One region of the Cobetia sp. BMC6 genome, then DNA from elsewhere that is predicted to be linked to it. Evidence: predicted binding sites of a transcription regulator. Region 1 holds the regulator's gene; each other region holds the start of a gene.
What was found. The regulator PhoB, encoded in region 1, activates phosphate uptake and scavenging genes when phosphate is short. The targets are predictions, from matches to a motif close to TGTCATANNNNTGTCANA.

Region 1 (5,705 bases):
CGTCAGATCATTGGCGTATTCACAGCCGACCAGTCCGGCACCGACAATCACCACATGCCCGTCTTCTCCGCGCTCGCGGGCCCTCGCCAGCGTCGCGCAGAAGGCCGCATAGTCATCGAGGTCATTGATGCTCTGCACGCGTGAGGCCACTTCCGCGGCGACGGGGAAGGGACGACGCGGCGCCGCGCCGAGTGCCAGCACCAGCTCGTCATAGGCCAGACACTCCTCGCCCAGCCATAGCTGGCGGGCATCACCGTCGATGGCAGTGACGCGTTGATGGGTACGCAGCTCGGCATTCAGCTCGTCTGCCAGCGCCACCGGCGCCTGACGCGACAGGTCGGTGGCCGACATCTTCTTGGCGAAGGCGGTGGACAGCATCGGCTTGGCATAATCGTGGCCACTGTCCTGGCTGATGAGGATCAGCCGGCTATCCTTGTCACGCGCACGCAGCGCGCGCGCCAGACCAATGCCCGCCATGCCGGTACCAATGATGACAAGGGTGCGAGGGTCGCGCATGGCACCATCTCCTGAGATCGATCCGAGGGAAGCGCTGATGAAAGAGCGCCAGCAGCGTCCGTCATGAACGCCGATGAATGCGCCCAGCATACCAGCCCGCCTGCAGTGCAGGCATGCCTGAGCGGGAGGCCTTGCCGCTCGGCCATGCTAGACTCGCCATTTCGTCATCCTGACAGGGAATTCACCGTGGTCCGATGCCCAGCAGGCGAGCCTCATCGCGCAGCGCTCACGCCACAGACCTCCACCTGTGAGGCACCTCATTCGTCAGCCGAGAACCCGTACCAACCTGTGCCTCGCTGGCCTTCGCCCACGCGCGCCGTACCCACGGCTTCGGCGGCGGTGCGCCGTCATTGGCAGCCGGCTGCCGCGCTGCAGGGTGTCATGCCGGCCGGCTGGTGGGCGTGGCTCTCCTCGACGGACTCGCTGACACAGCGCCTTGCCAGCGCCATGCAGCAGCAGGATGAACGCGCAGGTCAGCCCATCCAGGGCCTGCGCGTGCGCCTGCTGCTTCAGGACACCGGCCCCGCGCGGCTTGATGAAGCACGCCTGCTGGGCATCGGCCCACGCCGGCATGTCTGGCGACGCGAAGTGGCGCTCTGTCATGGCGATACGCCATGGGTGATCGCACGCTCGCTGGCGGCGCTGGACCTGGCCCACGGTCATCGCCTCTCGACGCTGGGCGAGCGCTCGCTGGGCCATTGGCTGTTTCGCCAGCCCGACCTGATACGCAGCGCCATCGATATCAGCCGCGCCCCGCTGGTGCTTTCGAGCTCCAGGCCGCTGGCCCGCACCACCAGCCTGTGGATGCGCCGCTCGATGTTCTCGCATGGTCGCTTCAAGGTGCTGGTGCAGGAGGGCTTCACGCCAGCCTTCCAGCACGCGCTGCAACTGACCTGAGCCGTGCGGCCGACTGGCCTCGTTTCCCTCTCTTCCCTTGCCCACTACCACCCGCCCAGGAGCCCCGATGACCGCGTCATCCACTTCCGCCGCTTCGCGTCCTTCCAGACTGGCCGACTACCTCGCCCTGACACGGCTGGACCGCCCCATCGGCACCTGGCTGCTGATGTGGCCGACCCTATGGGCACTGTGGCTGGCGGCAGATGGCATCCCCGAGCGCACGACCCTGCTGATCTTCATCGCCGGGGTCTACCTGATGCGCGCCGCCGGCTGCGTGATCAACGACTACGCCGATCGGCATTGGGACAAGCATGTCGAGCGCACGCGTGACCGACCGCTGACCTCGGGCCGCATCTCGGAGCGCGAGGCGCTGACACTGTTCGGGGGGCTGGTCGCGGCCGCCTTCGTGCTGGTGTGCTTCACCAACCTGACCACGGTGCTGCTGTCGATCGTCGCCGTGCTGTTGGCAGCCAGCTACCCATTCATGAAGCGCTTCCATCATCTGCCCCAGGTAGTGCTGGGCGCCGCCTTCGGCTGGGCGATTCCGATGGCCTTCGCCGCGACGCTGGAGGAGGTGCCGACCTACGGCTGGTGGCTGTTCGCGGCCAACCTGATGTGGACGGTGGCCTACGACACCGCCTATGCGATGGTCGATCGCAACGACGACCTCAAGGTGGGCATCAAGTCCACCGCCGTGCTGTTCGGGCGTGCCGACAAGCTGATGATCGGCCTGTTGCAGCTGGGCATGCTGGTGGTGTTGATCGGCATCGGCCTGCAGCTGGCGCTGGGCATCTTCTACTGGCTGGGGCTGGCTGCCGCCGCCGTCACCTTCGTCTGGCAGCAACGTCTGATCCGTGAGCGTGAGCGTGCGCCCTGCTTCCAGGCGTTCCTCAACAATCATTGGACGGGGCTGCTGATCTTCGCCGGTATCGCCCTGGCGACCTGGCCGATGAGCTGACTCCTGCATAAATATTCGCATTATTTAATTTAAAGCTATCCCTGCCCCCGGTTGCTCCCCAGCCCACGATTCATGCCTGCCTGCCGCGCCTCCAAGGCGGCTGGCAGGCTTGCGTGCAAGCTGCCATGCTGGCAGTTGTCATCTGGTTGTCATATAAGCGGGTTGTAATCGTCATCGACTTGTCATTCTGGCGCGTGCGCCGACTGCTGCATGGGATCTAGCGATGAGCTCCAAGACCGTACTGATTGTCGACGATGAATCCTCGATTCGCGAGATGATCGCCGTCGCCCTCGAAATGGCGGATTACCGCGTGCTGGAGGCAGACAATGCCCAGGACGCCCACGCCATCGTCGTCGATGAAAAGCCCGATCTGCTGTTGCTGGACTGGATGATGCCGGGCACCAGTGGCCTGGAGCTCGCGCGGCGTCTCAAGCGAGACGAGACCACCTCGGAACTGCCGATCATCCTGTTGACCGCCAAGGGCGAGGAAGACAACAAGATTCAAGGCCTGGAAGCCGGTGCCGACGACTACATCACCAAGCCCTTCTCGCCACGCGAGCTGGTCGCCCGTCTCAAGGCCGTGCTGCGTCGCACCACCCCCAAGGGGGTCGAGGAGGCAGTGGAAGTCGAAGGCTTGATGCTCGACCCGGCCAGCCACCGCGTCACCGCCCACGGCAACTCACTGGATGTCGGCCCGACCGAATATCGCCTGCTGCAGTTCTTCATGACGCATCAGGAGCGTGCCTACACCCGCAGCCAGCTACTCGACCAGGTATGGGGGGGTAACGTCTATGTCGAGGAGCGCACCGTGGACGTGCACATCCGCCGCCTGCGCAAGGCGCTGGGCACAGGCCATCAGCATCTGATCCAGACCGTCCGTGGCACCGGTTACCGCTTCAGCGCTCAGGCCTGAGGGATTCATGCGCTATTGGACCAACGAGCTATGGCGCCTCGGCTACCTTGCCGGTGGCTTCGGCCTGATCGGTGGCCTGCTGGGCCATCTGGGCTGGGGCCTGGCGCTGGGTCTGGCGCTGTATCTGTTCGTCCATCTCAAGCACTTGAAGAGCCTCTATACCTGGCTGATCACCAATCCCCATGAAGAGCCACCGCCCGGCGATGGCGTGTGGGGAGACCTGCTCGATCGTCTCTACCGCTATCAGAAGGGCCAGCGTCAGACTCAGGAGCGACTGCGCAGCATCCTCAACCGTATCCAGGAATCCTCCGAGGCCATGCGCGACGGCCTGGTGATGCTGGACAACCACGGTGACATGGAATGGTGGAACAGCGCTGCCGAGCAGCTGGTCGGTCTCAAGGCCAGCCACGACCGCGGCCAGCACATCACCAACTATCTGCGTGACCCCGCCTTCATCGACTACTTCAATCGGCTGGCCTACCGCGAGCCGCTGACGCTGCAGTCGCCGCTGTCTGACAACCTGACGCTGCAGATTTCCATCACCCTGTTCGGTGACAACGAACGTCTGGTCATGCTGCGTGACGTCACCCGCCTCTATCGCCTGGAAGAGATGCGCCGCGACTTCGTGGCCAATGTCTCCCATGAACTGCGCACGCCGCTGACGGTACTGGCCGGCTATCTCGAGACCTACTCCGATTACGCCGATGACCTGCCACCGCGCTGGCAGCGTGGGCTGGGCCAGATGAAGAGCCAGACCGACCGCATGCAGCACCTGGTCGAGGACCTGCTGACCCTGTCACGCCTGGAAACCGACGAGCTGTCCGACAACGGCCGCTGCATCGACATGAGTGCCCTGCTCGGCCATATCCGCGACGACGCCGAAGGCCTGTCCCAGGGACGCCACACCTTCTCCATCGAGGCCGATGCCAGCCTGTCACTACGCGGTGAGGAGCAGGAACTGCGCAGCGCGATCTCGAATCTGGTCTTCAATGCGGTGCGCTACACTCCCGAAGACTGCCATATCACCCTGCGCTGGAAGGCGGATGACCAGGGCCTGCTGGTCGAGGTGGAAGATGACGGGGATGGCATCGACCCGGTCCACCTGCCGCGTCTGACCGAGCGCTTCTACCGCATCGACAAGGGCCGCAGCACCGCCACGGGAGGCACCGGTCTGGGGCTTGCCATCGTCAAGCATGTGCTGATTCGCCATCAGGGCCATCTGGAGATCGACAGCCACCCCGGCGAGGGTGCGCGCTTCCGCTGTCACTTCCCCGACGAGCGCGCCTGTCAGACGAGCGCTCCCCGGACCAGCAGTGCGCTAGCCCGGTGATGTGCTGACTCCGTGATGAGCTGAGCCGGAGGCCAGCCCAACGCGGAACACCCCGCAGCCACCTCGAAAGGAGGCGACTGCGGGGCGTTTCTTTTGGTCCGCCAGACGACGCTGCGGCTACCTCAACGACAAACCAGTACAGCGATGAACCAGCTGCGACAGGCTGTCTCAACGACGCGGCGCCGGCAACTGACGGTAGTGGCTCTGCCACATCAGTACCGCCCCGGCGACAGCGCCCGGAATGAACAGCAGATTGGCCAGAGGCACCAGCGTCATGACGAACACCGCGGCGCCGAAGGTCAGTGAGGGCCACCAGCGCGCCTTGAGGCGCTGCTTCATGTCACCGAAGCTGACCTGATGGTTGTCCATCGGGTAGTCGAGGTACTGGATCGACATGCTCCAGGCCGAGAACAGCCCCCACAACAGCGGCGAGAGCAGGTTCAGACCCGGGATGAAACCGATGATGAACAGCGCGATCATGCGCGGGATGAAATAGCCCAGCTTGGCCATTTCACGTCCCAGCGAGTCGACGCCGATCTTCATCAGCCCACGGTCATCGTCAATCAGTGTGCCATCCAGGCGATGCTCGACCTTCTCGGCCAGAATGCCGTAGAAGGGCGCGGCGATCAGGTTGGTCACCAGGCTGAAGGTGAAGAACACCACCAGCAACAGACTCACCACCAGCAGCGGCCAGATCAACCAGCTGAGCCAGTCCAGCCAGGCCGGCACCTTGAGCATCCAGTAATCGATCCAGCCACCGAACTGGTTGAACAACACCCACAGCGTGATGCTGTAGAGCACCAGGTTGATCGCCAGCGGTACGAATACGAAGCGGCGCAGCCCCGGGGTATAGACCATACGGGTCCCGCGGACCAGCGCCGATACGGCATCAATCATGCGACGTCCTCGTCATCTCAAAAGAACCGGCCAGCCAGCAGACTGACCGGAGCCACACCCTAGCACTCCCGCCTGCGCAGCGCAGCTGTCGGCCGCATGAGACTGCTCGCGCTCCCATGACGCAATCGCCCCGCGGCCTGCCGATGGGCAGGTGCGGGGCGAAGCATCGTGCAGAAGTCTGCGGGCGTTGCGTC
Region 2 (5,705 bases), on a different contig from region 1:
TGCTCGGCGGACATCGAGACATCATTCAGGCGCGGCGCCACATTGCCGTCGTCATCGGTGACCAGCTCCATCAGCAGCACGCCATCGAAGCAGCCGAACGGTTGCGGCACGCGCACACCGGCATCGGCCAGACGATACAGCGCATCGACCTCGGCATTCTGCCAGGCGGCTTCCTGCTGGTTGCGTCCGAAGCCGGAGCCCTTCTCCATCGCCCGCTGACGGCGACTGTTGCGCACCTTGCGGCCTTCCTGATAGAGCACGGCCTGCTTGAAGCTGCGCTGGGCAGCATCCTTGTAGACCTTGGCACAGCGGATCTCGTCTCCGCAGCGCACGACGTAGACCGAGGCTTCCTTGCCACTCATCAAGGGGCGAAGCACTTCATCGACCAGGCCGTCATCTATGAGCGGCTGGATTCTCTTTGGCGTTTTCATCGCGTTCTTATACGCGTTTTGCGATACATCGGGAATCACCCTGTAGCAATTTTGTGACATACCTTACGACAAAACCCCCGCCAATGCGTCATTGGCGGGGGGTTCAGCATTCACTGACAGACTGCCTGATCGGCAGCAGCGTCAGCGCTTATTGGGCGTTCTTGAGGCTCTGCATGTCAATCACGAAACGATACTTGACCTTGCCTTCCTGCATGCGCTTCCAGGCATCATTGATGGTGTCGATGTCGATCATCTCGATATCGCAGCCAATGTCGTGCTCGGCGCAGTAGTCGAGCACTTCCTGGGTCTCGGGCATGCCGCCGATCAGCGAGCCGGCCAGCACGCGACGCTTCATCACCAGATTGCCACCCTGCAGCGCCGGGTCCACTTCCTGCACCAGGCCGACGAGGATATGCGTGCCGTCGTACTTCAGGGTATTGAGGTAAGGGTTGAGGTCATGCGGCACCGGCACCGTGTCGAGCAGGAAATCGAAGGTTTCGGTGGCGGCCGCCATCTGCTCGTCATCCGTCGAGACGATCACATGATCGACACCATTTTCGCGCGCTTCCTCGACCTTGCTCTCGCTGCGGGTGAAGAGCGTCACTTCACAGCCCATCGCCTTGGCGAACTTGATGCCCATATGGCCCAGGCCGCCCATACCGATCACCCCGACCTTGTCGCCGGACTTCACGCCATAGTGACGCAGCGGCGAATAGGTCGTGACACCCGCGCACAGCAGCGGCGCTGCCACAGCCGGGTCGAGCTTGTCCGGGATGGAGACCACGAAGCGTTCGCTGACGACGATCTTGTCGGAATAGCCGCCCTGGGTGAGGCTGCCGTCGTGACGGTCCGGGCTGCCGTAGGTCATGGTCATGCCGTCGAGGCAGTATTGCTCGAGCCCCTTCTGACAGGCGCTGCATTCGCGGCAGGAATCCACCATGCAGCCAACGCCGACCATGTCGCCCACCTTGTACTGACTGACGTCATTGCCAACCTGGGTCACCCGCCCCACGATCTCGTGCCCCGGGACCAGCGGATACTGAGAAAAGCCCCAGTCATTGCGGCCGACGTGCAGATCCGAGTGACAGACACCGCAGTAGAGAATCTCGATGGCCACATCGTCCGGACGCGGCTGGCGACGCTCGAAGTTCCAGGGCGCCAGGTCTGCCGTTTCGGATGCCACGGCATAAGCGCGAGTCTGGCCGTCAAAATCACCGTTGGAAGGGCTAGTCATGGAGTCTCTCCTTGCTTGGCTGAGCGTCGGTTGGCGTGACCATCAAAGATGATTCAGCGCCCGTGAAAGGGATTCGCATGCCATGCGGCAATCGCGATCATGCCCAAGTACCTCTTGCCGACAGCCCGACTTTTCAATGGCTTGGCTGCCCTGCATCACTGTGTTGGTCAGATCGCAACAGCGACCCACCAAGCTGCGCGAGACTTGCAGACACAAGAGAAAGCGGCGCGAAACATCAGGCTTCTGATTCCAAATTGACGCCATCAAGCAGCAAAGTTGCCACTGTGTTATCCTGCACCTTCACCCCTCACGTCTTGGAACGGAGTCCCGCATGGCGAATACTCGTACTACTGCAAAGAAAAAAGCACCGGCTGCTGTCGAAACCTCAGCCTCGCTTGAAGCTCAGATGCAGGCCTTCTTGGACCGTGGTGGCAAGGTGGATGTGATTGAATCCGGTGTCAGCGGCCAGGTCATTGGCGTCAAGCCGACCAAGCCGTCAAACCCTGCTGCCAAGAGCTGAAGCTTGCCCATCAAGCCTTGGTGCCCGAACGCGCTGCTCGCCTCTCTCAACTGGCGCCTGCCATCGAGTCACTGACTGGTGAGAGCGTTGTTCATCGCTAGACCTCCAGCCGCTGCCCTGCATCATCAGGTAGCGGCCGGCATCTTTCTGGGGAGAGGAAAATCACCTCTTGCCTGCCCTTGCCCCTCCCGCCACGGCGACGCCCATGCCAGCCTCTACTTCGCGCGACAGCTCCCTCGACTCCCGCCAGCACAGCGTGCATGGCACTCGCGACGCGGATGGGGCACGCACACACCTGGCCGTCTTCATTGATGTGCAGAACATCTACTACACCACCCGCGATACCTTCGGCCGGCAGTTCGATTATCGTCGCCTGTGGGCAGAGCTCGAGCGCCTCGGCTCGATCCAGCATGCCTACGCCTACGCGATCGACCGTGGCGACCCCAAGCAGCAGCAATTCCAGCAGCGCCTGCGCGAGATAGGCTTCACGGTCAAACTCAAGCCCTTCATCCAGCGCGGCGACGGCTCGGCCAAGGGCGACTGGGATGTCGGCATCACCATCGACGTGATGGAAGCCGCCCCCGAGGTCGATGAAATCATCCTCGCCTCCGGCGATGGCGACTTCGCCCTGCTGCTGGATCATGTCGCCACCCGCCACGCCATCACCACCCGCGTCTATGGCGTCGAAGCCCTCACCGCCCTTGCCCTGATGAAAAGCGCCCATCACTTCCGCGAAATCGATGAAAGCCTGCTGATGCGCTGATACGATCGATCGCGTCTCAACCGCGTCCGAATCCTGCCCATCGCACAAGAAACACCCGCACGCCCTCCACTAATCAAGAGGATGTGCGGGTGTTTTCGTCTGGGCCACTAGCGGCCTGCCAGACATTCAGGCTTTACCGCGAACTTGCCGACTAGCTCTGTGGTGCGGCACTCAACGTCAATTCAATGGCGTCGTGGCGCCAGTGTTCATCATCGCAGTCCACCGCGCGGCCATTTTGATCGAAGTTGATGCGAGTGATGCGCTGCGCGGGGCTGCCTTGCGCGGCGTTCAGTGCGGCGGCGGCCTCAACGTCGAACACCGTGGAGGCCAGCTCGAAGCTGACGCGGCTGACACGAATGGCGTATTCGCGTCGATAGAGGTCGGTCAGGGAGTGGGCTCCGAGATCGAAATCGAGGATGTCAGGGAAGCAGTCACGTCGCAGGTGATGGCAGACATGCAGCACGCGCCGCCCGTCGATACGCCGCACGCGAGTGATGCGATAGACCACTGAGCCCTCCGCAATCCCCAGTCGCCGCGCGATCACCGCGTTGGCAGCGACCTCTCCTGCCGCCAGTACCTCGGTGCTGGCCACCCGCTGCTGTGACTCGACCATGTCGCGAAATGGCAGGCACGCCAGCAAGTCATAGCGCAGTCGTGGCGGCGAGACGAACCAGCCCCGCCGATTCTCACGATAGATACGCCCCTCCGCCTCCAGCTGCAGCAGGGTGTCGCGCAGGGTGACCCGCGTCGTGGCAAAGCGTTCGATCATCTCGCGTTCGGAGGGCAGGCGCTGTGAGGCGCGTAGCGGCGCTGCCTCAAGATGGTTCAGCAGCTTGCCCTTGAGCCCTGCCACGGGGACATCCGCGTCAGGAGTTGCTGATGAAGCAGCGTCACTCTGGGGCTCAAGCGAAGATGAAGGCATGCGAAGTTCCTGAAAGATAATGAAAGACAGCAATTTCTGGCGAGTCACTTGCATGACATCCAGGGCGTCCAGGATGGAAAGGGTCAGAGAGAGGCGATTTCTGTGGTCTAGTTCAGATGACTCGCAAAGCTCAGTGCGTCTTTTCAAGACACGCTTGTCGAGACACGCATGAGGAGAATAGTGGCATTGGCGTGACAACTCGGTGACAGCGCAGATTTGGCTGCCACGCCAGCTCAGTCATCACGCGCTGACTCATGTCTTGCACGCCCTGCTTTGCAGACTTATGGCTGTGGAAGATAGCGAGGACCGGGGCCCGCGGCAAGGCATGAAGAAGGCACGGAGAAGGTATGAAGGATGCAGAGGCAGAGCCCTCACCCATGCCATGACAACGACATGTTGACGACACGCAACTGTCACAGGCGAGCGCTAGAGTCGATCGTGTCTTTCGGACTGAACTAGACCACACAGTTTCGGCTATCTCGGCACTTGCATTTGCCTGAGCACTTGGCAGAGCACTGGTCTGATCAATGATCCAAGAACTGGCCTGAGCAATGACCTGAGCACCCGGACGTGCTCTCAGCGTGTCGATGGAGTGTCTGATACCCGTCACGCCTTACCTTCAGCGCAGCGATTGTTCATCACCTACTGGGGAAATCTCCTTGAAGTCGATTGCCACTACCTCATCCCGCTCCACCGGCCTGCTGGTTTCCACCTGCATGGCCGCCCTGTTGGGCAGTGCCTCCGTCAGTGCCGCCGACATGCCGGCTGACCTTCTCGAGGCCGCTCAGTCCGAAGGCCGTGTCGATAGCGTCGGCATGCCGGACAGCTGGGCCAACTGGAAGGACACCTGGGCAGACCTCGAGTCGAAGTATTCCATCGCGCATAGCGATACCGACATGAGCTCCGCCGAGGAAGTTGCCAAGTTCAAGGCCGAGGGTGAGAACGCCACCGCCGATATCGGTGACGTGGGCTTCGCCTTCGGTCCGATCGCGGTGCAGCAAGGCGTGACCCAAGCCTACAAGACCACGACCTGGGATCAGATCCCGGAGTGGGCCAAAGACAAGGATGGCCACTGGGTACTGGGCTACACCGGCACCATTTCCTTCATGATCAACAAGACGCTGGTCAGCGAAGATGAGCGCCCGACCTCCTTCTCAGATCTCGCCGAGGGTGACTACAAGGTGTCCGTCGGCGCCGTGGGCAAGGCCTCCCAGGCCAACAACGCCATTCTGGCCGCTGCCTTCGCCAATGGCGGCAAGGAATCCGACCTGACACCGGGCCTGGAAGTCTTCGCGGAACTGGCGCGCCAGGGCCGTCTGTCACTGGCAGAGCCGAGCATCGCCAACCTGGAGAAAGGCGAAGTCGAAGTCGCCCTGCTGTGGGACTTCAATGCCCTGAACTATCGCGATCAGATCAACCGCGACACCTTCGAGGTCGTCATTCCGTCTGATGCCTCCGTCACCTCCGGCTACGCCACCATCATCAACAAGCATGCCGCGCACCCGAATGCCGCCAAGCTGGCCCGTGAGTACATCCTCTCCGATGCCGGTCAGCTGAATCTGGCCAAGGGCTATGCCCGTCCGATCCGCGCCGAGCACCTCACCCTGCCTGAGGATATCGCCGCCAAGCTGCTGCCCAACGAGCAGTACGCCAATGCTCGTCCGGTTCAGGACTTCGCGGGCTGGGAAGCCAGTGCCAAACAGCTGCCGCGTCAGTGGCAGTCCCAGGTACTGATCCACCAGCAGTGATCCCCGGCCTCTGCTTCACGCGAGCAGAGCGCGCACCATCCTGACAGACGGCATCGCCTTTGCGGTGCCGTCTTGAGCTTCACGGAG
Region 3 (5,705 bases), on a different contig from region 1:
CCTGGCTGTCCGGCTCTCAGCAGAAGCATCGTCTGACCATGCGTCTGTTCAATCACTGCGCCAACGCCGGTCACACCGGTGCGTTGTCATTGTACGGGCACATGCTGTTCCAGCGCGGCAACTCCGCTCAGGAAAAGGCCAAGGGCGCGCGTTTCGTCATCAAGGCCGCGCAGGCCGGTGACGTGCATGCCCAGTATCAGGCGGCGCGTATCTATGAGTATGGCTGTGCCCAGTATCAGAGCGATCCGGCCAAGGCCGTGACCTGGTACGCGCGTGCGGCCGAGTGCCGCCATGCTCTCGCGGCCCAGCGCCTGGCGCGAGCCTATCGTGAAGGTTCCCTTGGCCTGGCGGTCTGCCCGCACAAGGCCGAGCAGTGGGAAGCCCACGCCCGCACGGGTGGTGAGGCAGACCTGCACTGAGCTGATGTACTGATCGGATGCACCAGCTGCTGTACTGCCCTCGCTGCCACTGACAACGCCCTCTTCGTGAGGGCGTTGTCGTCTCTGGCCTTCCCGGGCGCGTCTCTTGAACGTGATGCCTGCGTGATGGAGCAGATCGACCTGATGTCTGCGTTGACAGCGTCGTGTTCAGGACTCGCCAAGCAGGGGGCAATTCCCGTAACCTGAGGACATTCAACCTCTTCTCGCCCGGGCCCTGTCTGCCTGAGATACCTTGGGAGATTCGTGTGACGCTGCCTATTCTGCTCGATATTGAAGCCTCCGGCTTTGGCCGTGGTAGCTATCCGATCGAGATCGGGCTGGCGCGTGCCGACGGCAGCAGTTGCGCCTTCCTGATACAGCCTCTTGATGAGTGGGTGCATTGGGACCCCAAGGCGGAGCTGTTGCACGGCATCTCACGGGCACGGCTGGCACGCGAAGGGCGGCCAGTGCGCGAGGTGGCGCAGTGGGTCAATGATGAGCTGGGTGAGGCCGGAATCGCCTACAGCGACAGCTGGGGCTACGACAATACCTGGCTCTCGCTGTTGTTCTATCATGCCGGCATGCTGCCGCGCTTCCGTCTCGAGGCGCTCAGACGGCTGCTCGATGAGGAGCAGCTGAATTGCTGGGCGGAGCTCAAGGAAGCGGTGATCGCCGAGGGTGGCATCCAGCGCCATCGCGCCGGAGACGACGCCCGCCTGTTGCAACTTACCTGGCAGAAGGCCCAGTCGATCGGGCGCAGCGAATAAGCCTGCGCGAGGCGCCTCGGGGTCTACGCTTGGCGGCATTAGCGACACTGCAGTCAAGCCGGGTGTTGTCAGGTCAGAAGTTGTCAGGCGGAGCTGCAAGCACGAGATCGTGCCAATAAAGCCAAAAAAGCGGCAGCCCAACGGGTTGCCGCTTTTTTATACTGCCGTTTTTTCATGCTGCGGATGTCATCAGCGCCATGATGAGGCTCAGGCGCCTGTCACCGCCAGCAGCACCTTGCCGGTGCTGGCGTTGTCCTGCACATAGGCATGCGCGGCATCGGCTTCCTGGATCGGCCAGCTCTTGTCGATATGCGGGCGCAGCTCACCCCGCGCCAGGCGTGGCCACACATGCACGTAGAGCGCATCCAGCACCATGCCCTTGCCATCGGGAGAGCGCGAACGCAGGGTCGAGCCGATCAGGCGCTGACGCTTCATCAGCATGCGGCCCAGATCCAGCTCATCCATGCGCCCGCCCATCAGGCCGATCAACACCATGCGGCCGTCCTGCTTCAGCACCTGCTGATTGTCGGCCAGATAACCGCCGCCTACCGGGTCGAGAATCATGTCGGCACCGCCCCAGTCGTTCACGGCCTCGACGAAGCTGCCATCGTGGCGGTTCCAGCCGGCATCCGCGCCGAGGCGCAGGCAGGTCTCCAGCTTCTCCTGGCTGCCGACGGTCACGAAGCACGGATGCCCGAACAGCCCGCAAAGCTGGATGGCGGTAGTACCGATACCGCTGGCACCTGCGTGCAGCAGTACGCGCTCCTTGTGCTTGAGATTGCCCTCGATGAACAGGTTCAGCCAGGCGGTGGCGAACATCTCCGGCAGGGCGGCGGCGTCTCTCAGGCTATAGCCCTCCGGCACTGGCAACACCTGCAGGGCATTGACGACCACCTCCTCGGCATAGCCGCCACCGGACAGCAGCGCACAGACCGGATCACCGACCTTGAAGCGCTCGACGTGGCGGCCAACCTCACGAATGGTGCCGCTGACTTCCAGTCCCAGAATCTGACTGGCGCCTTCGGGGGGCGGATATTGGCCGGCACGCTGCATCAGATCGGCGCGATTGACGCCGGCCCAGGCTACTTCTATACGCACCTCATCCGAGGCAATCCCGTGCGGGGCCTCGGTTTCCTGCCAGACCAGTGATTCATTCTCGACGGCTATCGCAAACATTCGCTCTCTCCTTGGCGTGGCAGTCGCGCTGCCTGTTCGTACGCGGATGATCTCTGTGCCGAGGCGCATCGGCCGCGGTCCACGTGGGCGACTGTCATCTCACTGTACGGGGACTGTGACGCATCTGTCATGAAGTGGCGCGAACCTGACGTGATATCAAGCCCCATGATCCAGACATCGCGCTCCGCACTCCGTGCGGCCAAGGAGAGAGCATGATCGATACTGCCCGCGTCATCGCTGCCAAGTATCCTGCCTTTGCCAAACGTCACCCGCTGATCCGACGGCCAGCTCTGGCCATGCTGCGACGCCTGGTGCATGAGGGGGAGATCAATGCCTTCCTCGGCGAGAACTCGGACCAGCGCGGCTTTGATTTCATTGACCGCGTGCTCGATCACTTTTCCTTCGGCTACTCGGTGTCCTCGCGGGAGCGCGAGAACATTCCGGCCTACGGGCGTGTCGTCATCGTCGCCAATCATCCGCTGGGGTCATTGGATGGACTCGCGTTGCTCAAGCTGGTCGGCGAAGTGCGCCGCGACGTCAAGATCGTCGCCAACGACATCCTGATGAAGGTCGAGCCGCTGGCACCCTTGCTGCTGCCACTGGACAACCTCAGTCGACGTGGCTATCGCAAGAGCAGTGGTCAGATCTGCGATGCGCTGATGAATGAAGAGGCCGTGATCATCTTTCCGGCCGGCGAGGTCTCGCGTGCAGGCCCGACCGGGCCGCGCGACGGCAAGTGGCTGTCGGGTTTCCTGCATTTCGCGCGCAAGACCAATGCGCCGGTGCTGCCTATCCACGTCAGCGGTCGCAACTCGACGCTCTTCTATGCGCTGTCGTCGATCAATCGCAGCTTCGGCACGCCCCTGCTGGCCCACGAGATGTTTCGCCAGCGCGAGCGGCAGCTCAAGCTGCGCATCGGCGAGCTGATTCCGCTGGAGCGCCTCGACAGTGATGCCCTCAATACCAACGCCAAGACGCGTCTGCTACGCAAGCATCTGTATCGCATCGGGCGCGGCAAGCGTGGCCTGTTCGTGACAGAGAAGGCCATCGGCCATCCGGAGGAACGCCAGGCGCTGCGGGAAGAGCTGACGCCCTGTGAATTGCTGGGCGAGACTCGTGACGGCAAGAAGATCTACCTGTTCGATGCCTTCCCGGGCTCCAGCGTGATGCGCGAGATCGGTCGTCTGCGCGAGATCAGTTTCCGGCGTGTCGGCGAGGGCACCGGCGAGCGGCGCGATATCGATCGCTATGACGCCCACTACAGGCATCTGGTGCTGTGGGATGACGCCGACCTCGAGATCGCCGGTGCCTATCGCATCGGAGAGGTGCGAAAGATCATGGCGGTACATGGCGAGAAGGGGCTCTACAGCCCGACCCTGTTCCGCTTTACACCGGAGATGTTCGAGCGCATGCAGGACGGTCTGGAGCTGGGGCGCAGTTTCGTGCAGCCGCGTTACTGGGGGCGGCGCAGCCTCGATTACCTGTGGCAGGGGCTGGGCGCCTATCTGCGCTGTCATCCCGAGATTCGCTGGCTGTTCGGCCCGGTCACGCTTTCCAACAGCTACCCGGAGCCCGCCAGGGCGCTGACCGTCAGCTACTACCGTCATTATTATGGCGACGATGAAGGCTTGGCGCGCGCGCGGGCGCCTGTCGCCCGGAGCGTGCCGGGCAGCGCCGCCCATGAGGCGGAGCGCCTGTTCGATGGCCAGGATGCCGATGGCGATTTCCGCCGCCTGCGTGCCCAGCTGGATGCGATGGGCGTGACGGTACCGACGCTCTACAAGCAGTACGCCGAGGTCACCGAACCCGGTGGCACCCGTTTTCTCGATTTCAGTGTCGACGCCGATTTCGGTTACTGCATCGACGGCCTGGTGATGGTCGATGTCGAGCAGGTCACCGCCAGCAAGCGGGCGCGTTATATCGGCAGCCCCGTTCAGCAACAGGCCGCCTCGGACGATACCGTTGAGGTTGTTGGCGAGGCGGTGCTGAGCTGAGGCGCACTGCTGAAAGAGCGCGCTGAACTGAGGCGGCCGCTCGCATCGTCACTCCCCATGGCGGCGGCGTACGCGCTTGATGGGGAGTGACACGACAGCCTGTCAGGCCTTACGTCTCATGCCTCACGTCTCGGGCGCCAGACGCTCCAGCAGGGGCGCGATCTCGCGCTCGCTGATCAGGCGTGCGCGAGTGTCCGCATCGAGGAAGCCTGCCTCGACGGTGCGGTCCAGAAACTCGAGCAGGGGCGCGAAGAAGCCGTCACTGTCGAGGACAGCGATCGGCTTGGCGTGAAAGCGCAGATACTGCCAAGTCCAGGTCTCGAACAACTCCTCCAGGGTGCCAATCCCGCCGGGCAGGGTCACGAAGGCATCTGCCAATGCGGCCATCTGCGCCTTGCGCTCATGCATGTCCGCCACCTCGATCAGGCGCGTCAGACCGGTATGCGCCTTCTCGTTGCGGACCAGCACCTGCGGGATCACGCCGATCACCTCACCGCCTGCTGCCAGCGCGGCATCTGCCAATGCCCCCATCAGCCCGGCGCGCGCACCTCCGTAGACCAGTCCCCAGCCGCGTTCGGCGATGGCCGTGCCCAGAGCCTCGGCCAGTTGACGGTGCTGCGGGGAGACGCCCTCGCGGGAGCCCAGATAGACACAGATGCGATGCATGTTGCTCTCCTGAATGTTTCTCGGCGGCGCTCACTGCTGCTGCCGTGCCTTGATGTCATGTCCTTCCTATCCTACGCGAGTTGTGCGGCGACGCTATGACGCCCATGAGGAACTCGGCATTGCCCCGTGGCCAATGCGGGCCGCGTGCTGAGTTTCGGCGTTGTCGCCTGCATTCGCGGGCCTGCTCTGCTACCCTTGCCGCCCCCGCAGGCGACGGCTGGCGGGCGCTGGCGCCCCGTGAGCTTGCACCGGGATGCACCCCAACTCATCGCGACGTCGTCTTCGACGGACGCGGAACAACAAGGCAGGAGAGGCAGATGGCGCAGGTGCGCGGACGCTTTGCCAGTCGGCTGGGCTTCTTGATGGCCGCCGCTGGTTCGGCAGTAGGACTTGGCAACGTGTGGGGCTTCCCGTCCCAGACGGCCAACAACGGAGGCGGAGCCTTCGTGGTGATGTATCTGGTGCTGGCCTTCCTGCTGGCATGGCCGGCCTTGATGGCTGAGCTTGTCATCGGCCGCCATGGTCAGGCCAACATCGTCACCAGCATGAGTCTCGGTCGAGGCATCACCAAGCGCTTCGGCGCGCTGGCGGGCTGGACGGGCATGCTGACCGCCAGCCTGATTCTGGCCTTCTATGCCATCGTCGCGGGCTGGCTGCTGGGCTATACCGCCGCGCCGGTCAGC
Region 4 (5,705 bases), on a different contig from region 1:
ACAGCGCATAGGACTGGAAGACGATGCCGAAGTCGCGCGCCTGCGGCGGCAGCCGTGAGATGTCCTGGCCGCGCTGGTGGATGGTGCCTTCGCTCTGCGGCGCAAGCCCGGCGATGGCGCGCAGCAAGGTGGTCTTGCCACAGCCGGAGGGGCCGAGGAAGCACACGAACTCGCCTTCGCGGATCGCGAGATCGATCTCGCTCAGGGCCGTGAACTGGCCATAGCGCTTGGTGAGGCCGCTGATCTTGAGGTGGATGCTGTCTGACGACGCAGAACGCGTGGTGAGTGCCTGAGGCGCTGCGTCACGCGCAGGCGCCCGGGCTGCAGGGGCGGATACCGCGCGCGGCGAGGCGCCGGCAGTCGCTGGCGGCGCTTGACGCGAGGCGTGATGACGCGGGGGTGCGGTCACAAGAGACATGCGAGAAACTCCCGACCCCGGCGCAAGGCGCCGGGGCAATGACGAAGGTGGCTGGGCGTGACTTACTGACTGTCGGACTTGCCGTCGTAACGGCGCTGCCATTCGGCGAGCACTTCATCCCGCTGGTTGGCCGCCTTGGCAAAGTCAGCCTCGATCATCATCTCGGTGATATTGGCCGGATAATGCTCGATCGGCTTGGCCACCCCCGGATAGGCCACGACCGCATAGCCTTCGTTGTAGAGTTCATTGGCCGGCTTGGACACTGCCCAATCCATCAGTGCCTGCGCCGCCTCACGCTTGTCGGTGCCCTTCATGATCGCCGCGGCTTCCATGTCCCAGCCCAGCCCTTCCTCGGGGAAGACCAGGTCCACCGGTGCGCCCTGTGCCTTGAGGCGCGCGCCTCGGAAGGCGAAGGACACACCGACCACGGCCTCGCCGGAACCGGCCAGATTGCAGGGCGCGGAGCCTGAGTGGGTATAGCGGGCAATGTTGTCGTGCAGGCGGTCCATGTACTCCCAGCCGCCCTCGTCACCCCACAGCTGCAACCAGCTGGCGACATCCAGATAGCCGGTACCGGAAGAACTCGGATTGGGCATGATCACGTGGCCCTTGAACTCGGGACGCGTGAGGTCTTCCCAGGACGTCGGCTTGGGCACTCCCAGTCGCTCACCTTCGACGGTGTTGTAGCAGAGCGAGGCGACCCAGGCGTCCATCCCGACCCAGGACGGGTCCTGGCCATCACGGTAGGCGGGGTCGACGAACTTGCTATCCAGCGCCTCGACTCCCTTGGGGGCATAACGCGACAGCATGCCTTCCTTCTCGAGCACCAGCAGGCTGGTCGCGGCCAGGCCCCACACCACATCCGCCTGCGGGTTGTCCTTCTCGGCAAGCAATCGTGCGGTGATCACGCCCGTGGAGTCGCGCACCCATTTGATGTCGATATCCGGGTGCGCCTGCTGGAAGCGCTCGGCATATTTCTGCAGATCATCGGACTCCACCGCAGTATAGACGGTGAGCTCGGTGGCCGCCTGGGCATTGAGGGAAACGACCAGACCAACGGCACTGGCCAGCAAGGAACGGGTGAGGAAGGAACGGGTCAAGAAGGACATCGGGACTCTCCAACGCTTGGAATGAATGGCTCTCACCATCTGGTATATACCAAGAGTATGAGCGGGCCGAATGACACCCCCGTGACAGTCAGTTGAAGGCCCGGTGAAACAGTGTTATCTCATATAGTGTCCCTGCAGCGCGGGCTCAGGGCTTGTTCTTGAGCGTGACGGTGATGCACAGCGCATTGTGCAGCCAGCGCTCTTCGTCATAGCCGATGGGACGATGCTGCTCATCGAAGGTAGCGCGACGTACGGTCAGACCGGGACTACCCATGGCGACCCCCAGCTCCCGGGCGGCCTGCTCCCCCAGCGACTCGGAGTAGAAGCGCAGCTCACGGTGGGCCAGCGTCAGGCCATAGCGCCCGCGCAGCTCCGCCCACAGTGACACCCCGAACTGGCCCTCCTCGAGCAGTCCCGGGGCACGCTCCGGCACCACCCACATCGACTCGCTGAGCACGGCGCGCTCATCCACGAAACGCCGGCGGCGAATATGATAGAGCGGTGTCTGGGCCGCCAGGCCCAGCGCTTGCGCAGCCGGTGGGTAGGCCTGAACATCGGTCAGCAGCACTTCCGTCCGTGGCCGCCGCCCCTGCGCCGTCACATAGTCATTGAAGCCGGAGTCACGCGTGGGGTCGTAATCCAGCCGCGGCGGCGACACGAACCACCCACGCCGATTGCTGCGATGAATGCGCCCTTCTCCCTCCAGCTGCCCCAACGCCTGACGCAACGTCACGCGCGTGGTATCGAAGCGCTCGGCCAGCACGCGTTCCGAGGGCAATCGCCCATCTTCAAAGGCATCAGGGTCCTTCAGCTGTTCGCGCAGGCGATCGGTAAGGTGGAGGTAATACGCATCACTCATGACGAGGGGTCCTGACCAAAGATGAAGGGGTTGCCACTACCGGGTAATAACACGGCGCCGCTTGCCCCGCCGGCGAAGAAAATGCCCGGGACTCTGCGCCGCCAAACGGCTGGACGCTCCAGAAACTATCACATTCGCGTGACTCGCACTGGCCTGCCAGCTTACGTGCCGCTGGCGCTGCAGGGTTTCATGACAGCCGCCTGGTTGAGCTCACAGGCGTGGATGGCGGTGGGATGACACGCTGATGTTCAAGGAGGGGGTGAACGCACAATGCGCAGCCTCTAAAGACTGCGCATCGCATGGGTAAACAGGAAACGAATGACCGGCGGGAGAACTCAGAACTCGCTGACGATATTCAGGTACTGCTGCATGTCCCCGACCATGGCCTGCTCCAAGAGCTTGCCTGTCTCGATGGCATAGGGCTGCTGGAAGTGAATGTCCCACAGGTCTGACTCCGTGCGCCAATGCTCGTATATCACCAGCGTGTCGTCCTGCCCGTCGATGGTATACAGATCAAACACGAGATTGCCCGGCTCCTCACTGCGCGTCTTCGCCACATGCGTGGTGAATTGCTGCAGCAATCGAGCGCGATATTCTTCCTTGATCTTGAAGATGAAGAAGATACTGAATACCTCATCTTCCGGCTGCACGTGCCTGGGGTTCGCCTCATGCAATGGCGGCGGGTCAGTATCGTTCAAGGGCATCACCTCGAATGACGATGCCAACGCCGTGTCAGCCAGTTTCAGCAGGGCTTGCGCGTATGGCTGATTCACATGTGCCTGATGAGCTTCGGCGCTTGCCCAGCGCTCGTAGGCGAAGATGGTGGTGGGAGAATCCTTGGCCGCGAAGAAACGCATTTCCAGCATCTCCGGTTCAGCCGCTGAGCCCAGCTTGTTGTCAGCCAAGGCCTGCTTGAAGGTAGCGAGTTGTTCGGGCTTGACGTCAAATTTCACGATCAAGGTGAGCATGGAGATGCCCCTTATAGTCAGTGGTTGTCATAGGCCCAACGGCAAGAGCTGTTACGTCACGTGGCAGCAGGTCTGTCTCGGGAAGTGACTGACACTATCTCTCGCTGCCTGGCTGAAAAACCCGCGGCGCAGAGAAAGACTTTCAATGAAACCTTGAACGTGAATACAGCCCCTTCCTCTGCAATGCGCCGCTTGAAACAAGAGACTGCGGCCTCACGCAGATTCAGAACGAAAGATCCCGCAGGCAGGGCTACAGGATCAACGAATACAGACAACTCATCGACCAGCTCACGTCCTCATCCCAGGCCCTGCTTGCCACTCGCGGCAGAGATCAGCGCCGCCCCACATGACGTGTGACAGCCGTGAAACGCTACCGGCTTGCCATTCAAGCTGATGGTGGGATGCCCCTAGATGATGCTGCAGATGCTGTGGCCATCCTTGGGACACCTTACCATGACCCCCACCACTGCCACCGGCTTGCCCTCCAACAGATAGTTGGACTGGGCATACACCACCTTGCCGCCATGTGTGGTGCTATCACCTGGCACTATAACGCCATCGCCGGAACTGAGCATCCGAGACCCTACAGCTGGGCCGCTTTGAAGACTCGCTCTCCCATGTGTCAACGTCCTCTTCCACGCCGAGTCAGCCGTTGCTTGGGCCATTGAGGGAGTCTTTTCCTCAAGCATTGGACAAGAAATACGCATGACGTAATGACAACGATTTATTTCACTTTCTGGCACCATTCAGAACACTCAGCAAATAAACACAACTCATGCCGAGTAATATTATTTATATAATACGTCATGTCTTTCATGCTGCTCTGGCACGTGTCACGCAACTGAACATCGTCGCACCCGCTCGTCCAATCATCGTTGAGGTGAATGAGAGGCAAGCTTTCTCCGCCAGGGTGTGGACATTGACATGCGTATAATTTATCGTTGCCAACGAATTTGATAACGAGAAAAAATAAAAACACCGTTTTGCCAAGCTTGGGGCTGACCAACAACTCGCATCAGCGCCCTTGCAAGGCTTGACCGATAACAAGGACGCGTATGCGATATCATTATTCCGATGAAGGCAGATGCATGCCACGCCGCCCTCCCCCAAGTTCCCGCCTGACCGGGAAGTGCCACCAACTCCGTCTTCATTGACCGAGATTGCCGATTATTGATGACGCGGCCCACGTGCTGCGCTGGATGCCATTTGCTTGAGCAAATGACGCAGAACTACGTCCACGGCTAAGAACCTTCCCCTCCTTACTCGTCGCTATCGACAACCGTTTGCCCTTAGGCGACTGCGTTGCGTAGCGCCCTGTTTCCCTACCGAGGGCCAGTTCTTGAACAACGAATCGCTATATCAATTCTCTACCCTGACTGTCGTACTGCTGCTGCTTGCCTTCTATGGCGGCACCTACCTGATGACGCTGGGGATCCGCAAGAAAAATGAAGATGCCGATGCCTTCATGGTCTCCAACCATCGCGTTGGCTTCGGCATGGGCGCGGCAAGCATGACGGCTACCTGGATCTGGGCGGCCTCCTTCTATGCCGCCGCCACCTCCGGCTATACCTATGGTGTCTCAGGGCCGATCCACTATGGCCTGTGGGGTGCACTGATGATTCTGTTCATCTACCCCTTCGGTCGCCGCTTCCGCAAGCTGGCGCCCAATGCGCATACACTGGGCGAGCTGATCCATGCGCGCCACGGTTCCTCCAGTCAGCTGATTCTGGCGCTCTCCAACCTGCTGGGTAGCGTGATCAGCCTGATGGTCAACTTCACCGCCGCCGGGGCGCTCGTCTCCGTGCTCTCACCGCTGTCCTTCCAGGCAGGCGTGATCATGGCGGGTGTGGGGGTGCTGTTCTACACCCTGTGGTCCGGCTTCCGCGCCTCGGTACTGACCGACTTCGCGCAACTGGTTGCCCTGATGGCGATCGCCATCGTGATCATTCCAGCGGTGTTCTTCGCCATGGGCGGCCCGACAGAGCTGGTCGCTGGCCTAGATAATCTGACGCCTGAGCAGGCCAACTTCTTCTCGACGGATGCCATCCTGAACCAGGGGGCGCCCTTCTTCGTCGCTGTACTGGCCTATGCGATCGGTAACCAGACCATTTCCCAGCGCCTGTTCGCCGTCAACGAAGACCACATCAAGCCGACCTTCCTCACCGCGACGCTGGGCTATGGTGCCATCGTCATCGGCCTGGGCATGATTGGCCTGATGGCACTGACACTCGGGGTGGAGCCGCTCAACGGCGACATGAACAACCTCATCCCGCAGATGGTGTCCGAGTATCTGCCGCCGTTCTTCATCGCGCTGTTCTTCATTCTGGTGATCGGCTCGCTGTCCTCTACCG

Region 2: MKZ40_RS07530 (UTRA domain-containing protein) is a predicted target of PhoB. The motif match lies at 4,061-4,078, and genes of this name have one in related genera.
Region 3: MKZ40_RS16240 (NAD(P)H-quinone oxidoreductase) is a predicted target of PhoB. The motif match lies at 2,477-2,494, and genes of this name have one in related genera.
Region 4: MKZ40_RS15865 (putative 2-aminoethylphosphonate ABC transporter substrate-binding protein) is a predicted target of PhoB. The motif match lies at 1,597-1,614, and genes of this name have one in related genera.

Annotation. Positions count from the first base shown of each region.
Region 1 is NZ_JAKUMF010000004.1:281,570-287,274, reverse strand. It holds gene MKZ40_RS10785 (FAD-dependent oxidoreductase) at 1-516, opposite strand, end outside; gene MKZ40_RS10780 (chorismate lyase) at 805-1,413, shown strand; gene ubiA (4-hydroxybenzoate octaprenyltransferase) at 1,481-2,371, shown strand; gene phoB (phosphate regulon transcriptional regulator PhoB) at 2,595-3,284, shown strand; gene phoR (phosphate regulon sensor histidine kinase PhoR) at 3,292-4,614, shown strand; gene cysZ (sulfate transporter CysZ) at 4,783-5,511, opposite strand.
Region 2 is NZ_JAKUMF010000003.1:22,748-28,452, reverse strand. It holds gene MKZ40_RS07550 (PA4780 family RIO1-like protein kinase) at 1-431, opposite strand, end outside; gene MKZ40_RS07545 (NAD(P)-dependent alcohol dehydrogenase) at 580-1,665, opposite strand; gene MKZ40_RS07540 (hypothetical protein) at 1,997-2,185, shown strand; gene MKZ40_RS07535 (NYN domain-containing protein) at 2,391-2,948, shown strand; gene MKZ40_RS07530 (UTRA domain-containing protein) at 3,100-3,870, opposite strand; gene MKZ40_RS07525 (extracellular solute-binding protein) at 4,530-5,618, shown strand.
Region 3 is NZ_JAKUMF010000014.1:5,279-10,983, forward strand. It holds gene MKZ40_RS16230 (sel1 repeat family protein) at 1-419, shown strand, start outside; gene MKZ40_RS16235 (hypothetical protein) at 680-1,186, shown strand; gene MKZ40_RS16240 (NAD(P)H-quinone oxidoreductase) at 1,394-2,362, opposite strand; gene MKZ40_RS16245 (lysophospholipid acyltransferase family protein) at 2,575-4,356, shown strand; gene MKZ40_RS16250 (TIGR00730 family Rossman fold protein) at 4,480-5,022, opposite strand; gene MKZ40_RS16255 (sodium-dependent transporter) at 5,340-5,705, shown strand, end outside.
Region 4 is NZ_JAKUMF010000012.1:76,403-82,107, forward strand. It holds gene MKZ40_RS15860 (putative 2-aminoethylphosphonate ABC transporter ATP-binding protein) at 1-418, opposite strand, end outside; gene MKZ40_RS15865 (putative 2-aminoethylphosphonate ABC transporter substrate-binding protein) at 481-1,527, opposite strand; gene MKZ40_RS15870 (UTRA domain-containing protein) at 1,673-2,386, opposite strand; gene MKZ40_RS15875 (antibiotic biosynthesis monooxygenase) at 2,722-3,354, opposite strand; partial or broken gene MKZ40_RS17220 (PAAR domain-containing protein) at 3,651-4,100, opposite strand; gene MKZ40_RS15885 (sodium:solute symporter family protein) at 4,694-5,705, shown strand, end outside.